Regions from separate parts of the Actinoplanes sp. G11-F43 genome, predicted to be linked through region 1. Evidence: predicted binding sites of a transcription regulator. Region 1 holds the regulator's gene; the other holds the start of a gene.

What was found. The regulator HrcA, encoded in region 1, represses chaperone genes, less so after heat shock. The targets are predictions, from matches to a motif close to GGTTNGCACNCTCNNNNNGAGNGTGCNAACC.
Region 2: the regulator HrcA is predicted to act here: its motif matches at 2,311-2,341, upstream of groL (chaperonin GroEL).

The regions. Positions count from the first base shown of each region.
Region 1 covers NZ_JBNZCE010000011.1:56,539-64,331, reverse strand. The annotation lists gene ACQ0O7_RS12635 (diguanylate cyclase) at 1-840, opposite strand, end outside; gene ACQ0O7_RS12630 (hypothetical protein) at 955-1,821, opposite strand; gene ACQ0O7_RS12625 (enoyl-CoA hydratase-related protein) at 1,912-2,676, opposite strand; gene hemW (radical SAM family heme chaperone HemW) at 2,708-3,910, shown strand; gene ACQ0O7_RS12615 (DUF4870 domain-containing protein) at 3,911-4,474, opposite strand; gene hrcA (heat-inducible transcriptional repressor HrcA) at 4,627-5,649, shown strand; gene dnaJ (molecular chaperone DnaJ) at 5,684-6,820, shown strand.
Region 2 covers NZ_JBNZCE010000005.1:8,356-16,148, forward strand. The annotation lists gene thrC (threonine synthase) at 1-959, shown strand, start outside; gene ACQ0O7_RS05095 (hypothetical protein) at 1,140-1,619, opposite strand; gene ACQ0O7_RS05100 (GNAT family N-acetyltransferase) at 1,621-2,124, opposite strand; gene groL (chaperonin GroEL) at 2,532-4,154, shown strand; gene ACQ0O7_RS05110 (Ig-like domain-containing protein) at 4,899-7,793, opposite strand, start outside.

The DNA of each region.
Region 1 (7,793 bases):
GACCAGCGCGGTGTTCGCGGTACGCAGCGCCCGCTCCCGGGTGAGGGCCTGACTGTGCTGCTGGGCCGAGTCGGCGAGCCGGGTGATGGTGAGGACCAGGGTGACCGCGCCGGTCACCGCGATGACGACGCCGTTGCGGACCGGGCCGGACAGGGCCTCGATCACCAGCACGAGCGGCGGGACGGCGGCGGAGACGGCGAGCAGCGTGGTGTCCCGGAACCGCCACGGCGCCAGCCGGGCCGGGTGCGGCTCGGTGAGCCGGGCCATCGACGGGTGCAGCGCGGACGCGCCCCACGCCAGGTAGAGCAGCGCGAACGCGGACTCGGCGACCGGGCTCTCATGGGTGAGCGGGTAGAGGACGTCGCCGGCCAGCATCGCCAGCCCGCCACCCACCAGCAGGTACGCCGAGACGTTGCGCCGGTCGGCGGCGACCAGGCGCAGGGCCACCGCGATCAGCAGCAGGTCGCCGATCACGTCGGCGGCGGGGACGGTCTGGAACCGGGTGCCGGAGCCGATCGCGAAGACCCAGAGGACGAGCATCGCGGCGCAGGCGAACGCGACCAGGTCGATCAGCCGGGCCCGGTCGGGAAGCAGTGAACCGGCCCGGGTGAACTGGATCAGGCTCATCGCGACCAGGGCGAACATCGCCAGGTAGACGGTGTCGGCGAGAGCGGGGAGGCGGTCGTACTCGTACAGCACGTCACCGACGGACAGTGCCGCGAGCGAACCGGCCAGCAGCAGCCAGGGGGCGCGCCGGATCGGGCGGTGACGGCGCACACCGATGAGGATGGCGCCGACGCTTCCCGCCCCCAGCAGGGCCCACACGATCGCCGTCAGCACGACCTACTTAGTACCAGGGCGGTTGCGGACTGTCCATGTCGATATATACAGAGCGCAACCTGCCGGTGGGCAAGGTGGACATTACGGGTAGTCACCGATACTTGCGACGAAGTCTCAACGGAACACCTCGGCGACCACCTGAGCCTGACCGCCCCCGCTGCCGTCCGTGACCGGAAGCCACTTTCCCTTGGGGGCGTGCCACTCGAGATCACCGAAACGTACCCGTTCGAGTCCGGTGGCGGAAGCGTGCGCCACCAGCCAGTGCGCGAATCGCCAACCGGTGTCCGAACTGGCCACCTCCACGGTCAGCCCGGCCGCCTGCGCGCTGCGGGCCTGCCCGCCCAGCTTCTTGCCCCAGTCCAGCTTCAGACTGGTCAGCAGCGCCGCCGCGGCCTCCGCGCCACGGATCGCCGGATCGTCCGGAACGCTGCACTCGACCGCCCCGGTGGCCCGCCCGGTCAGCGCCGCGGCCAGCACCCGGGACTCGTCGGCCCACTTCTCGTAGGCCTCCGGGTACGCCGAACGCTGCACCTCCTGGGCGGCGTCGGTGATCCGCATCTCCTCCCAGCCCTTGACCTTCCGCAGGGCCGAGTAGAACTTGCCGGCGGCGTACCGCGGGTCCTTGATCTGCTCGAACGTCCCCCAGCCCTGGCTCGGGCGCTGCTGGAAGAGGCCCACCGAGTCGCGGTCACCGTCGTCCAGATTCTCCAGCTTGGACTCCTGGAACGCGGTGGCCAGCGCGACCACGACCGCCTGCTCGGGCAGCCCGCGCCGGACGCCGACCGCGGCGATGGTGGCCGCGTTGGCCATCTGGGCCGAGTCGAGGGTCACCCGGCCGTCGGCGACGACGGTGCACTCCGGATCGAAGCGGGGCAGCTGGATCCGGCCGGCCAGGTTGTCGATCAGCACGACCACGCCGGCCACGGCGGCGACGGAGAGCAGGGCGATCACACCCACGATCGTTCGCGTGCGCACTCTCACCGTCTCTCTTCACCTCTCCCGCCAAGCCTGGACAACGAGCGCTCATGCCCCCGCGTCACTCGAGACCTTGATGATCATTGTGCCTGACGATCATCGAACCCAGTCCGGGTCACGCTTCTCCCTGCTCGCGGCCACCCCTTCCCGCCCTTCGGCGGATTTGAAGTGACCTGCCGACCGGTTCGCGAGATCCGACAGGTCGACCCGGATCGAGGGATCGGCCGTACGGCGGAGAAGTTGTTTGGTCCCGGCGAGCGCGAGTGGGCCGCCACGCAGAAGCGACGCGCAGTATCCGGACACCGCGCCGTCCAGCTCGTCCTCCCCGACCGCCGCGGTGACCAGGCCGATCGCCGCGGCGCGCGCCCCGTCGAAGACGTCACCGGTGAGAAACAGGTCGGCGGCCGCCCGCGGCGCCAGGCGCGGCAGCACGGTGGCGCTGATCACCGCGGGGATGACGCCCAGCCGCACCTCGGTGAAGGCGAACGTGGCCGAGCGCACACAGACCGCGATGTCGGCCGCGCCGATCAGGCCCAGCCCACCCGCGCGGGCCGGCCCGCCGATCCGGGCCACCACCGGTTTCGGGAACTCCCAGAGCACGGCCAGCACGTCGGCGAGCATCTCGGCGGGCAGCCGGTCGCCCGGGCCGGCCGCGGCGGTCTCCCGCAGATCGACACCCGAGCAGAAGACCGGGCCGGTGTGGGAGAGGACCACCACCCGGCACTCCGGGTCGGCGGCGGCCGCGGCGAGATCCGTCAGCAGCTTTCCGAGCAGGGCGGTGGAGAGCGCGTTACGGCTCTTCGGGTTGTCGAGTGTCATCGTGGTCACGCCGGCGGCGGTGACGGTCTGGACCAGATCCATCCCGGAACCCTATGCCGTGCACACTTGACCCATGGCCGGCGCTCTTCCCGATGGTGAACCCGTACCCGACGACGGGTCCCTCCCCGACGAGGCCACCCATGAGGTGGGCAAGAACGGCTTCGCCGTCTACGTGCACGTCCCGTTCTGCGCCAGCCGGTGCGGATACTGCGACTTCAACACCTACACGGCGAGCGAGCTGGGCGGCGGGGCGAGCCGCGACGAGTACGCCGGCACCGTCCTGTCCGAGCTGGCCCTGGCCGCCCGGGTGATCGAGCCCGGCCCGGTCGACACCGTCTTCGTCGGCGGCGGCACCCCCACCCTGCTCAGCACCGACGACCTGGGCCGGATCCTGGACGGCATCGACCGGACGTGGGGGCTGGCCCCCGGTGCCGAGGTGACCACCGAGGCCAACCCGGAGTCGGTCGACCCGGCGTACCTGCGGCGGCTGCGCCGGGCCGGCTTCACCCGGATCTCGCTCGGCATGCAGTCCACCGCGCCGAACGTGCTGCGCGTGCTGGACCGCAAACACACCGCGGGCCGGGCGCCACAGGCCGCGATCGAAGCCCGGGAGGCCGGGTTCGAGCACGTCAACCTGGATCTGATCTACGGCACGCCGGGTGAGTCGGCGGACGACTTCGCCGGATCGCTGCGAGCCGTGGTGGACGCCGGAGTGGACCACGTGAGCGCGTACGCGCTGATCGTCGAGGACGGCACCCGGATGGCCGGCCGGATGCGGCGGGGTGAGCTGCCCTTCCCGGAGGACGACGTGGCCGCCGACCGCTACCTGGCCGCCGAGGCGGCCCTCACCGAGGCCGGATTCGAGTGGTACGAGGTGTCCAACTGGGCCCGCGGCGACGACGCCCGATGCCGGCACAACATGCTCTACTGGACCGGCGCCGACTGGTGGGGGCTCGGGCCGGGCGCGCACAGCCACGTCGGCGGGGTGCGCTGGTGGAACGTCAAGCACCCGTCGGCGTACGCCAGACGCCTCGCCGCCGGCACCTCACCCGGCCAAGGGCGCGAACTGCTCGGCGACGACGACCGGCACATGGAGGACGTGATGCTCCGGGTCCGGCTGCGGGAGGGCATCCCGCTGAGCCGGGTGGACGCCACGGGTGCCGCGCGGGCGCTGGCGGACGGGCTGCTGGAGCCGGGACCGTACCAGGACGGGCGTCTCGTGCTCACGCTGCGCGGCCGCCTGCTCGCCGACGCGGTCATCCGTGACGTGCTCTGATCACTTGATGAAGGTATAGGTCATCGGGTAGTTGTACGGCTCGTTGTTCAGCGCCTTGATCCCCGCGATCACGCCGAAGATGGTCGACACCAGCCAGGCCGCGCCGGTGACCAGCAGGCCCAGCCCGGCACAGATGATCAGCACGTAACCGATCACGCCCACGATGGTCCAGACCAGCTGGAAGTTCAGCGCTTTGAGTGATTCGGCTCGCACGATCGGGGACTGGTTGCCGCGGGCCAGATATGCCACCAGCGGCGGGATCCAGCCGAGGAACACCCCACCGAAGAAGGCCGCGGCCGCCCCGCCGAAGTGCGCCACGAGCACCCAGGTGCGCTCCTCGGCGGAGGCGGGTGGGCCGTACTGGGGCGGTCCGTAGTGCTGCTGGGCGTAGGGATCGCCGTACGGCGGAGGCGGCGGATATCCCCCGGCGCCGGACGTGGGCGGCGGGTATCCGCCGGCGCCGGAGGTGGGCGGCGGGGTGTACGGCGGCGGTGGCGGATAGCCTCCCGGCGCGTTGTACGGAGCGGTCGGATCGTCGTCCGGCGGGCGGGGCGGCTCAGTCATGAAACACACGCTAGGACCCCGGTTCGAACCGGTCGAGGGCGGTGCCACCTCAAGATCTGAGCCCGCTACGTACTTTCGATCATCGCATTGCCGCCGCCGGGGACGTAGACTGGCACTCTATTAGCGGGAGTGCCAACGGAGGGAGGGGTCATATGAGTCTGGATGACCGCAAGCTCGAGGTGCTCCGGGCGATCGTCGAGGACTATGTCGAGACCCAGGAGCCGGTCGGCAGCAAAGCCCTGGTGGACCGGCACAAGCTCGGCGTCTCTCCGGCCACCGTCCGCAACGACATGGCGGTGCTGGAGGAGGAGGGCTTCATCCGGCAGCCGCACACCAGCGCCGGCCGGGTGCCCACCGACGCTGGTTACCGCCTGTTCGTCGACCGCCTGACCCGGATCAAACCGCTCAGCCCGGCCGAGCGCCGCGCCATCGAGCGGTTCATGGTCGGCGCCGTCGACCTGGATGACGTGGTGCACCGCACGGTGCGCCTGCTGGCCCAGCTCACCCGCCAGGTCGCCGTGGTGCAGTATCCCAGTCTGTCCCGCTCCGCCGTGCGCCATCTGGAGATCGTGCCGATGTCCACGACCCGGCTCACACTCGTGATGATCACCGACACCGGCCGGGTCGAGCAGCGCCTGGTCGAGATGCCCGGCCCGGTGCAGGACGGCGACGTGTGGGAGCTGCGCCGCCGGGTCAACGAGAAATTGGCCGGTCAGCGGCTCGCCGACACCCCACCCCTGGTGCAGAAACTGGTGGAGGACTGCGACCCCGAGCGCCGTGCCGCGATGACCTGCCTGGCCTCGGTGCTCCTGGAGACACTCGTCGAGCGGAGTGAGGAGCGCCTCGCCCTCGCGGGGACGGCAAACTTGACACGAGGCGGTGTGCTGGACTTCCAGGGCACACTGCGGCCGGTCCTCGAAGCCCTCGAGGAGGAGGTCATCCTGCTGAAACTCATCGGCGATCTGGAGCCCCGCACCACACGGGTCCTGATCGGCGACGAGAATCAGATCGACAACCTGCGGTCGGCGTCCGTGGTGAGCAGTGGCTACGGCCCGGGTACCACTATCGTCGGGGGGCTCGGCGTGCTGGGCCCCACCCGGATGGACTACCCCGGCACTATCGCTACCGTTCGTGCAGTGGCACGCTACGTTGGCGACCTGTTGGCACAGAATTGACGGATTCGCGCAGACATTGAGGACTCCAAACCCCGTGGCCAAGGACTATTACGGAATTCTCGGTGTGAGCCGGGAGGCAACCGACGACGAGATCAAGCGCGCCTACCGCAAACTCGCTCGGCAGTACCACCCGGACGTCAACCCGGATCCCGAGGCGCACGACAAGTTCAAAGAGATCAACGCGGCGTACGAGGTGCTCTCCGACGAGCAGAAACGGCAGATAGTCGACCTCGGCGGTGACCCGCTCGCGCCCGGTGGTGGCATGCCCGGCGGCGCCGGTGGAGCCGGACCGTTCGTCGGTTTCCAGGACATCATGGACGCGTTCTTCGGCACGGCCGCCGGCGGTGGCTCCCGAGGCCCGCGCCCGCGCACCCGCCCCGGCGCCGACGCCATCCTGCGTCTCGAACTCGACCTGGTGGAGACCGCTTTCGGCGTCGAGGCGCCGATCACCGTCGACACCGCGGTGCTCTGCACCCAGTGTTCCGGCGCCGGCACCGCGCCCGGCACCCACCTGGCCACCTGTGAGGTCTGCTCCGGCCGGGGCGAGGTCCAGTCGGTGCAGCGCACGTTCCTCGGCCAGGTCGTCTCGTCCCGCCCCTGCCAGAACTGCCAGGGCCACGGCACGACCGTCCCGAACCCGTGCCCGACCTGCGCCGGCGACGGCCGCATCCGCACCCGCCGCTCCCTGACCGTCAAGATCCCGGCAGGCGTCGAGGACGGCATGCGGATCCGCCTGGCCCAGCAGGGCGAGGTCGGCCCCGGCGGCGGCACGGCCGGCGACCTGTACGTGGAGATCCACGAGCGCCCGCACGACGTCTACTCCCGCAAGGGCGACGACCTGCACTGCCGGGTGACACTCCCGATGACCGCCGCCGCCCTCGGCACCCGGATGACCATCAAGACCCTGGACGGCGAAGAGAACATCGAGGTCAAGCCGGGCACCCAGCCGGCCAGCACGCTCCGTATCCGTGGCAAGGGCGTACCCCACCTGCGCGGTCAGGGCCGCGGCGACCTCTTCGTCCACCTGGACGTGAAGACGCCGACCAAACTCACCGCCGACCAGGAACGGATGCTCCGCGAGTTCGCCAAGACACGCGGCGAGGACGTAGCCGAACTGAGCAAGCAGGGCGGCTTCTTCAGCCGCATGCGGGACGCTTTCAACGGTCACTGAGACGCCTTGGGCAGTCACTGAGACGCCTTGCGCGGTCTCTGGGAAGCCTCGTGGTGGTCACTGAGATCGTTCGGCTCGCTACTGACAGGCGCGGCGGCTCCAGTCGCCGCGCCTGCTCGCGAAAAGCGACAAATGTGCGTTAGTGGGCGCGCGTGCGCCGACATCCTGATCCGTTCGTGATCGGCGCTCGTGCCACCCGTCCTGGGTCCCTTCCCGTCGTGGGTTGCTTCCCGTCGTGGGTTGCTTCCCGTCGTGGGTTGCTTCGCGTCTTGGGGCGCTTCCGTCTTGGGTCGCTTCTGTCCTGGATCGTTTCCCACCCTGGGTCGCCTTCCGCCCGATTGAGCCTTCTGCTCGGCGGCCTTGCCCGTTTGCCGTCACTTCCCCGCGCGAGTGTCCGCTCCCTGCTCTCAATCCGGCCGATCTTGGCGGATTTACCACCGTTTGGAGTCTTGTTCTCGGCAGTCTGATCACTTGCGGTCAGTCCCTCACGCGGGCGGCCCGCTCAGTAGAGACCTTGGTGGATTTACCACCGTTTTCGGTGGTAAATCCACCAAGATCGCCAGGGCGGAGGCTGGAAGGCGGACACTCGCGCGAGGAATTGACCGCGAGCGGGCCAGCAGCCGAGAAGAAGACTCTTTCGGGTGGTAAATCCTTCAAGAACTGGGCTGGGCGGTCCGTCTTGGGGGGTTGAGCGCGGGGGAGAACGTTCTGTCTTGAGGGTGTGGCGTGGGGGAGAACGTTCTGTCTTGAGGGTGTGGCGTGGGGGAGAACGTTCTGTCTTGAGGGTGTGGCGTGGGGGAGAACGTTCTGTCTTGGGCGTGGGGCTTGAGGGAGAACGTTCTGTCTTGGGGTGGGGCGTGGGGGAGAACGTTCTGTCTTGGGGTAGGTGGGTGAGGTAGTGAGTGGTCGGTCTGGACCGGCTGACGGGGTCAACGTGGTGCGTCGCTGAGTACACCCGGCGGGCGGGTCCGCG
Region 2 (7,793 bases), on a different contig from region 1:
TGTTCGTCAAGGACGACTCGCAGAACCCGACCCACTCGTTCAAGGACCGGGTCGTCTCGGTGGCCCTGACCGCCGCCAAGGAGCTCGGCTTCAACCGGTTCTCCTGCGCCTCCACCGGCAACCTGGCCAACTCGGTGGCCGCGCACGCCGCCCGCGCCGGGGTGCCGAGCATCGTCTTCATCCCGTCCGATCTGGAACCGGGCAAGATCATTACCACCGCGGTGTACGGCGGAGACCTGGTCGCGATCGAGGGCTCCTACGACGACGTGAACCGGCTGTGCAGCGAGCTGGTGGAGACCGACGAGTTCGAGGACACCGCGTTCGTCAACGTGAACGTGCGGCCGTTCTACGCCGAGGGCTCCAAGACGCTCGGCTACGAGGTGGCCGAGCAGCTCGGCTGGCGCATCCCGGCCCAGGTGGTCATCCCGATGGCCTCCGGCGAGCTGCTCACCAAGATCGACAAGGCGTTCAGCGAGCTGGTCGAGATCGGACTCGCCGAAGCCCCCGAGGGTGGCTGGACCGTCTTCGGCGCCCAGTCCGAGGGCTGCAACCCGATCGCCGTCGCCCTGCACGCCGACACCGACGTGATCACCCCCGTCAAGCCGACCGGCATCGCCAAGTCGCTGAACATCGGCGACCCCGCCGCCGGGCCGTACGCGATCGAGGCCGTCAAGCGCACCGGCGGCTGGATGGACTACGCCAACGACGACGAGATCCGCGAAGGCATCCGGCTGCTCGCCGAGACCACCGGCGTGTTCGCCGAGACCGCCGGCGGCACCACCGTCGCGGTCCTCAAGAAACTGGTGGCGAGCGGCAAACTCGACCCCACCAAGGAGACCGTCGTCTACAACACCGGTGAGGGACTGAAGACCCTCGACGCGGTGGCCGGCCAGGTTGGACCCACCCACACGATCAAGCCGTCCCTCAAGGGCGCTCGTGAGGCCGGCCTGCTCGGATAACTCTCCGTCACCGGCGGTTAAGCCGGCTGTCGAAGATTCCCTCCTCCGAGGACTTGCACTCCGATCTCCGGATGGGCAGGATGCTCTCTGCGGGAGGATGCGACGCCGTACGAGGCCCCTCACCTGGACATTGGCGACAATCTCCGAGGGACCCAACGATCCAGCGCTGACCCAAATGGCCTACGGGCCCGGAGGCGCTGTGCGTCCGTCCTCCCGACCAAATCTTTTCGCCAGCCACGGCCGCAACGGCAGCTCGGTGGGATAGGCCCCGTCGGCCAGGCCGGCGTTCTTCTCGAACCAGTTGCGGACACCGTACGACGTGGTCAGTGCGATCGACCAGCCACACGCCAGCCAGTAGGCGGGCCAGAACAACGGGCCGAGGAACGCGTACTGGCTCGCGTGCCGGCACTCGTGGGTGAACAACCGGAGCCGGTCCTCGGCCAGCAGCCACTCGGCGGAGCGCTTCGTCACGATCACCGAGCCGACCGTGAAACAGGTCCCACCCGGGAACCGGAACCGGTAGTTCTCAGCGATCAGCACCCCGTGCCGCCCACGCCTGATCCGCGCCCCGGTTGCCGTGGCGACCAGCAACCCGACCAGGGTGGTCCCGTTCACCGCGGTCAGCGCGGTCCGGGTCAGATGCCACCCGCGCCCGGCCATCTCACACCCGCCGGCGCATCTGCAGCTCGGTCATCACCGGCACGGTCGGATGCGGCAGCCGGACCCCGGTGTCGACAAAACCCAGCTTCTCGTACGCCCGGACCGCCCGCTCGTTGCCGCACACCACCTCCAGCAGCAGCTCGTCCCGCCCGGCCGCCGCCGACCAGTCGGCCACCGCCTCCACCAGCTGGCCGAGCACCTTGCCACCCCGGGCCTCCGGCGTCAGATAGACCGCGAAGATCACCGTGCAGCGGGGCTCGTCCGGCACCACGGTCCCGCCGGCGTGCCCGATCAGGGGCCCGCCCGGGTCGGCGATGAACTGGGCCGTGGAGATCCCGTACGACGACTCCTTGATCCGTTGCCGGTAGCCCTCGTGCGGCCGGGCCGCCGCCTGGGCCAGCGTCTCCAGGAAGGCGAGCGGACTGTCCGCCAGCATCTCCAGCCGCAGTGCGCGCATCCGCCCGGCGTCCTCGGGCGTGACCCGGCGCACGGTCCAGTTGTCCATGCGTCATCCCTACCGCCGGGACCTGCGCTCGGCAACCTGATTGTCTTCACAGGTAGGCCACCGCCCGGCCGGGACACCCACGCTGACCTGCGCTTGAAGATCATCGGCCGAAACTCGGACCGCTCTCCCGTGTTTCGGGGGAGGATGGGGTTTCTTGCACTCGCCATCGGAGAGTGCTAAACAAGTGATTGGCACTCGCGGCTCGTGAGTGCCAGCAGGTCGGGACGGTGGGGTTCCGGTCACGGTGCTGCCATCGGCGCCGGGGCACGGAGCCGGTCGTCGCGGGCTATCCGGCTCGGCCTGAGGACGTCACATCGCCAGGTGGTGACGTCCACAGACTTCCTCAAAGTGCGGAGAGCGGGGCCGACGAGGCCCGGCACCGCGGATGTCCGGGAGGACAACGCCGTATGGCCAAGATCATCGCATTCGACGAGGAGGCTCGTCGGGGCCTCGAGCGGGGCATGAACCAGCTCGCCGACGCGGTCAAGGTGACCCTCGGTCCCAAGGGCCGCAACGTCGTCCTCGAGAAGAAGTGGGGCGCCCCCACGATCACCAACGATGGTGTGTCCATCGCCAAGGAGATCGAGCTCGAGGACTCGTACGAGAAGATCGGCGCCGAGCTGGTCAAGGAGGTCGCCAAGAAGACGGACGACGTCGCCGGTGACGGCACGACGACCGCGACCGTCCTGGCCCAGGCCCTGGTCCGTGAGGGCCTCCGCAACGTGGCCGCCGGTGCCAACCCGCTCGGCCTGAAGCGGGGCATCGAGGCTGCCGTCGCCAGCGTCTCCGAGGCGCTCTCGCAGCTCGCCAAGGACGTGGAGACCAAGGAGCAGATCGCCTCCACCGCCTCCATCTCCGCCGGTGACTCCACGGTCGGCGAGATCATCGCCGAGGCCATGGACAAGGTCGGCAAGGAAGGCGTCATCACCGTCGAGGAGAGCAACACCTTCGGGCTCGAGCTGGAGCTCACCGAGGGCATGCGCTTCGACAAGGGCTACATCTCGGCGTACTTCATGACCGACGCCGAGCGCATGGAGGCCGTCTTCGACGACCCCTACATCCTCATTGCGAACAGCAAGATCTCCGCGGTCAAGGACCTGCTGCCGGTCCTCGAGAAGGTCATGCAGTCCGGCAAGCCGCTGGTCATCATCGCCGAGGACGTCGAGGGCGAGGCCCTGGCCACCCTGGTCGTCAACAAGGTCCGTGGCACCTTCAAGTCGGTCGCCGTCAAGGCCCCCGGCTTCGGTGACCGCCGCAAGGCCATGCTGGAGGACATCGCCATCCTGACCGGTGGCGCCGTCATCAGCGAAGAGGTCGGCCTCAAGCTGGACGCCGCCGACCTGTCGCTGCTCGGCTCGGCCCGCAAGATCGTCATCACCAAGGACGAGACCACCGTCGTCGACGGTGCCGGCAACGGCGAGCAGATCCAGGGCCGGGTCAACCAGATCCGCGCCGAGATCGAGCGCTCGGACTCCGACTACGACCGTGAGAAGCTGCAGGAGCGCCTGGCCAAGCTGGCCGGCGGCGTCGCGGTCATCAAGGTCGGCGCGGCCACCGAGGTCGAGCTGAAGGAGCGCAAGCACCGCATCGAGGACGCCGTTCGCAACGCGAAGGCGGCCGTCGAGGAGGGCATCGTGCCCGGTGGTGGCGTCGCGCTGGTGCAGGCCGGCAAGACCGCGTTCGACAAGCTGGACCTGGCCGGCGACGAGGCCACCGGCGCGCAGATCGTCAAGGTCGCGCTGGACGCCCCGCTCCGCCAGATCGCCGTCAACGCCGGCCTCGAGGGCGGCGTCGTGGTCGAGAAGGTGCGCAACCTCGACGCGGGCCACGGCCTGAACGCCGCGACCGGCGAGTACGTCGACCTCCTGGCCGCGGGCATCATCGACCCGGCCAAGGTCACCCGCTCGGCGCTGCAGAACGCCGCGTCGATCGCCGCGCTGTTCCTCACCACCGAGGCCGTCGTGGCCGACAAGCCCGAGAAGAACCCGGCCCCGGCCGGCGCCCCGGGCGGCGGTGACATGGACTTCTGAGTCCAGTCTTGAAAAGGGCGGGCCGCTTTGCGGTCCGCCCTTTTCCGTGTCCGCGGCCGGTCCCACCGGGACCGCGTTTCCGGCCGGGCCGTCTCGCGCCGCTGGGCCGTCGGCTGAACACGGTGCGCGGCCGTGTGCCCGTGTTGTCGCCTCAGAGTCTTTTCCTGGTTGAGGGCCGGGTGTCGCGCGAGTCCTCGTCCGAGCGACTCGCCTCCACCCCGGTTCGGGCACACGGTGACCGGTCGTGCGCGGGCGTAGACGCCCCGGACCCGGCCGGGCATCACGGCCTACCAGCGTGTTCCCGCGCCGGTCTCCTCAGCCTGACCAGCGCATACGAACCGCGAAAGTGCGCGTCGGCCGGGCTCGGGGCCGGCGCCGGCGACGAACGGATCATGATGGAGTCGCCGGCCCCGCCCGGCCACAGTCCATCACCCGAATACGGGATCGCCCGACAGCCCCAACCCCAGCCGGACTATCACGACCTGGTGCGGGTGTGCGCCTGCCGGGCATTCGGCGCCGACGCCCCGGCACGAAGCGCGATTCGTGCTCATCCGTCCGGTGCCGATCCTCGTGATCTCGCAACCTTGCCCGGCTCGGCATCCTGTGATCCGGGCCGGCTCGGTCTTCGGTGATCTCGGCCGGTGGGACCGACGTAAACGAAGAGCCCGGCCGGAAGATGTCTCCGGCCGGGCTCTCTGTCGTTGCTTGCTAGCAACGCTGCTTGCTAGCAAGCAACAGTGCTGATCAGAAGCGGTGGCGGCCTGGGCGGTGGCGGCCGGGTTTACCGACCGCGGTCAGCGCCAGCAGTACGCCACCGGCGAACATGGCCAGCATGCCGGCGGTGAGGACCGGTACCAGGTTGGAGCCGGTGGTGGGCAGGTCGCCGTTCGCGGAGGACGACACCCGGATGGTGATGGTGGCCCGGGCGGTGCCGCCGCGCTCGTCCTGAATCGTGTAGGACATCGTGTCGGTCCCGGTGAATCCTTCCGCGGCGGCGTACGTCACGGTGTCGCCCTTGAGGGTTGCGGTGCCGTGTTTCGGCTTGCCGATCTTGACGATGGAGAGCTTTTCGCCGTACGGATCGGTGTCGTTCTTCAAGGGTTTGAAGGAGAGCGTGCCGCCCTTCTTGACGGTGTACCGGTCCTTGACGGCGACCGGTGGCTGGCCGGCTCCGGCGCCGGCCACGGTGACCGTGATGGTACCGGTGGTCAGGTTGCCGTCGGCGTCCTCGGCCAGGTAGGTGAAGCTGTCGGTGCCGGCGAAGCCCTTGGCCGCCCGGTACGTCACGGTCCCGTTGGCGTTGAGTTTGACGGTGCCGTGTTTCGGCTTGCCCAGCGACTTGACCGTGATCTTGATGCCGTTCCGGTCGACGGTCGGCAGTGGGATGCTGACGGCTTTGCCGGGTTCGGCGTCGACTTCCTTGTTCGGGGCGACCGGCGCGGCTGCGACGGTGACCTTCACGGTGGCGCCGGCGCTCTGCCCGAGGGTGTCCTGGGCGGTGTAGGTGAAGGTGGCGAGTCCGGAGAACCCGGTCGGCGGGGTGTAGACGACGGCGTCGCCGTCGGCGGTGGCGGTGCCGTGGTCGGGTGTGCCGATCGATTCGAGGCTCAGGGTTCCGCCGGGTGCGACGTCGTTGGCCAGGACCTTGATGGTGATCGGCTTCTGGTAGCCGGTTCTGCGCTCGTCGTCGACGGCGATCGGCCGGCCGTCGGTGACGGTCACGGTGACGGTGCCTTCGGCGGTGCCGCCCGCGCCGTCACTGATCTCGTAGCCGAAGGTGTCGGTGCCGGTGAACCCGTCGGCCGGGGTGTACCGGATCTTGCCGTCGACGATCTCGGCGGTGCCGTTCTGCGGGGTGCCGACGGCGGTGATCTCCAGATCCTGACCGGTGTCGTTGGCGAGCACGTCGATGTCGGTGGACTCGCCGGCCATGGCGGCGGCGGTGTCGTCGACGGCGACCGGTGGGGCGCTGCCGACGGTGACGGTGACGGTCGCGGTCTGGGTGTTCCCGGCGCTGTCGCGGACCGTGTAGGTGAAGGTGTCGGTGCCGGTGTAGCCGGTGGCCGGGGTGTACCGGACCTTGTTGCCGGCGGTCAGGACCGCGGTGCCGTGTGCCGGGGTGGAGACGTCGACCAGGGTGAGGGCGCCGCCGTCCGGGTCGGTGTCGTTGGCGAGCACGTCGATCTCGACGGGTCCGCTGCCGGTGGTGGTGGCGGTGTCCGGTTTGATGTCCGGCCCGTTCGAGATGGTGATGGTGACGGTGGCGTCGTCGGTGGCGCCGAGGTCGTCGGTGACCGTGTAGGTGAAGGTGTCGGTGCCGGTGGCGCCGGCGTTCGGGGTGTAGGTCACCTTGCCGCCGGTGAGGGTGACGGTGCCCTTGGTGGCGGTGCCGACCCGGAGCACGCTGAGCACCTGCCCGGTGTTGGGGTCGGTGTCGTTCTTGAGCACGGCCAGTTCGGTGGCGGTGCCGGGCTTGACGGTGAACCTGTCGTCGATGGCGTTGGGCGCCGCGTTGTCGACGGTGATGGTCACGACGGCGGTGGCGGTGTTGCCGGCCGGGTCGGAGACGGTGTACGTGAACGTGTCGGATCCGGCGTACCCGGTCTTCGGGGTGTAGGTGACCACGCCGGCCGCGGTGAAGGTGACGGTGCCGTGGGCGGGCGCGGTGACCGCGGTGACGGTCATCGTGTCGCCGTTGGGTTCGGTGTCGTTGGTGAGCACGTTCAGTGAGACCGGGTCGTCGGTGCCGGTGGTGGCCGCGTCGGGCCGGGCCTGGGGCGCCACGTCGACGGCGGTGACCGAGACGGAGGCGCCGGAGGTGCCGCCGTGCCCGTCGGAGATCGTGTAGTGGAACGTGTCGGTGCCGTGCCAGCCGTTCGCCGGCCGGTAGACGATCTTTCCGCTGACCACCTGGGCGGTGCCGTGGCTGGGCGGGGTGTCGATGGTGATGGTCAGGGTGTCGCCGTTGGGGTCGGTGTCGTTGGCGAGCACGTCGAGTTCGGCCGGCGCGTTGGACATCACGGTGTACGTGTCGGCCCGTGCGGTGGGTGCGGCGTTGCCGACGGTGACGTTCACGGTGCCGGTGGCGGTGCCGCCCCGCCCGTCGCTGATCGTGTAGGTGTAGCTGTCGCTCCCGGTGTACCCGGTGGTCGGGTTGTAGGAGACCTGGCCGTCGCTGCGGATCGCCACGGTGCCGTGGGCGGCCGTACCGGTGCCGGTGACGGTCAGGGTGTCGCCGTTCGGGTCGCTGGAGAGCGAGGCCAGGTCCAGCACGAGTGCGGTGTTGAACGGGGTGCTCCGGTTCAGGTTCGGCGCGACCGGGACGCCGTTGCCGATGGTGACCGTGACGGTCGCGGTGGAGGTGTTCCCGTTGCTGTCCTTGATGGTGTACGTGAATGTCGCGGGCCCGGAGTATCCGGTCGGCGCGGTGTAGTCGATCCGGCGGCCGTCGCTGTTGAGGACGGCGGTGCCGCGGGTGGGTGTGCTGATCGCGTCGATGGTGAACGGGTCGCCGTTGGGGTCCCGGTCGTTGCCGAGCACGTCGATGGTGGTGGTGCCGGCGTAGCCGACGGTGGCGGTGTCGTTCGCGGCGACCGGGGGCCCGTCGGTGACGGTCACGGTGACCGTCGCGGTGTCGGT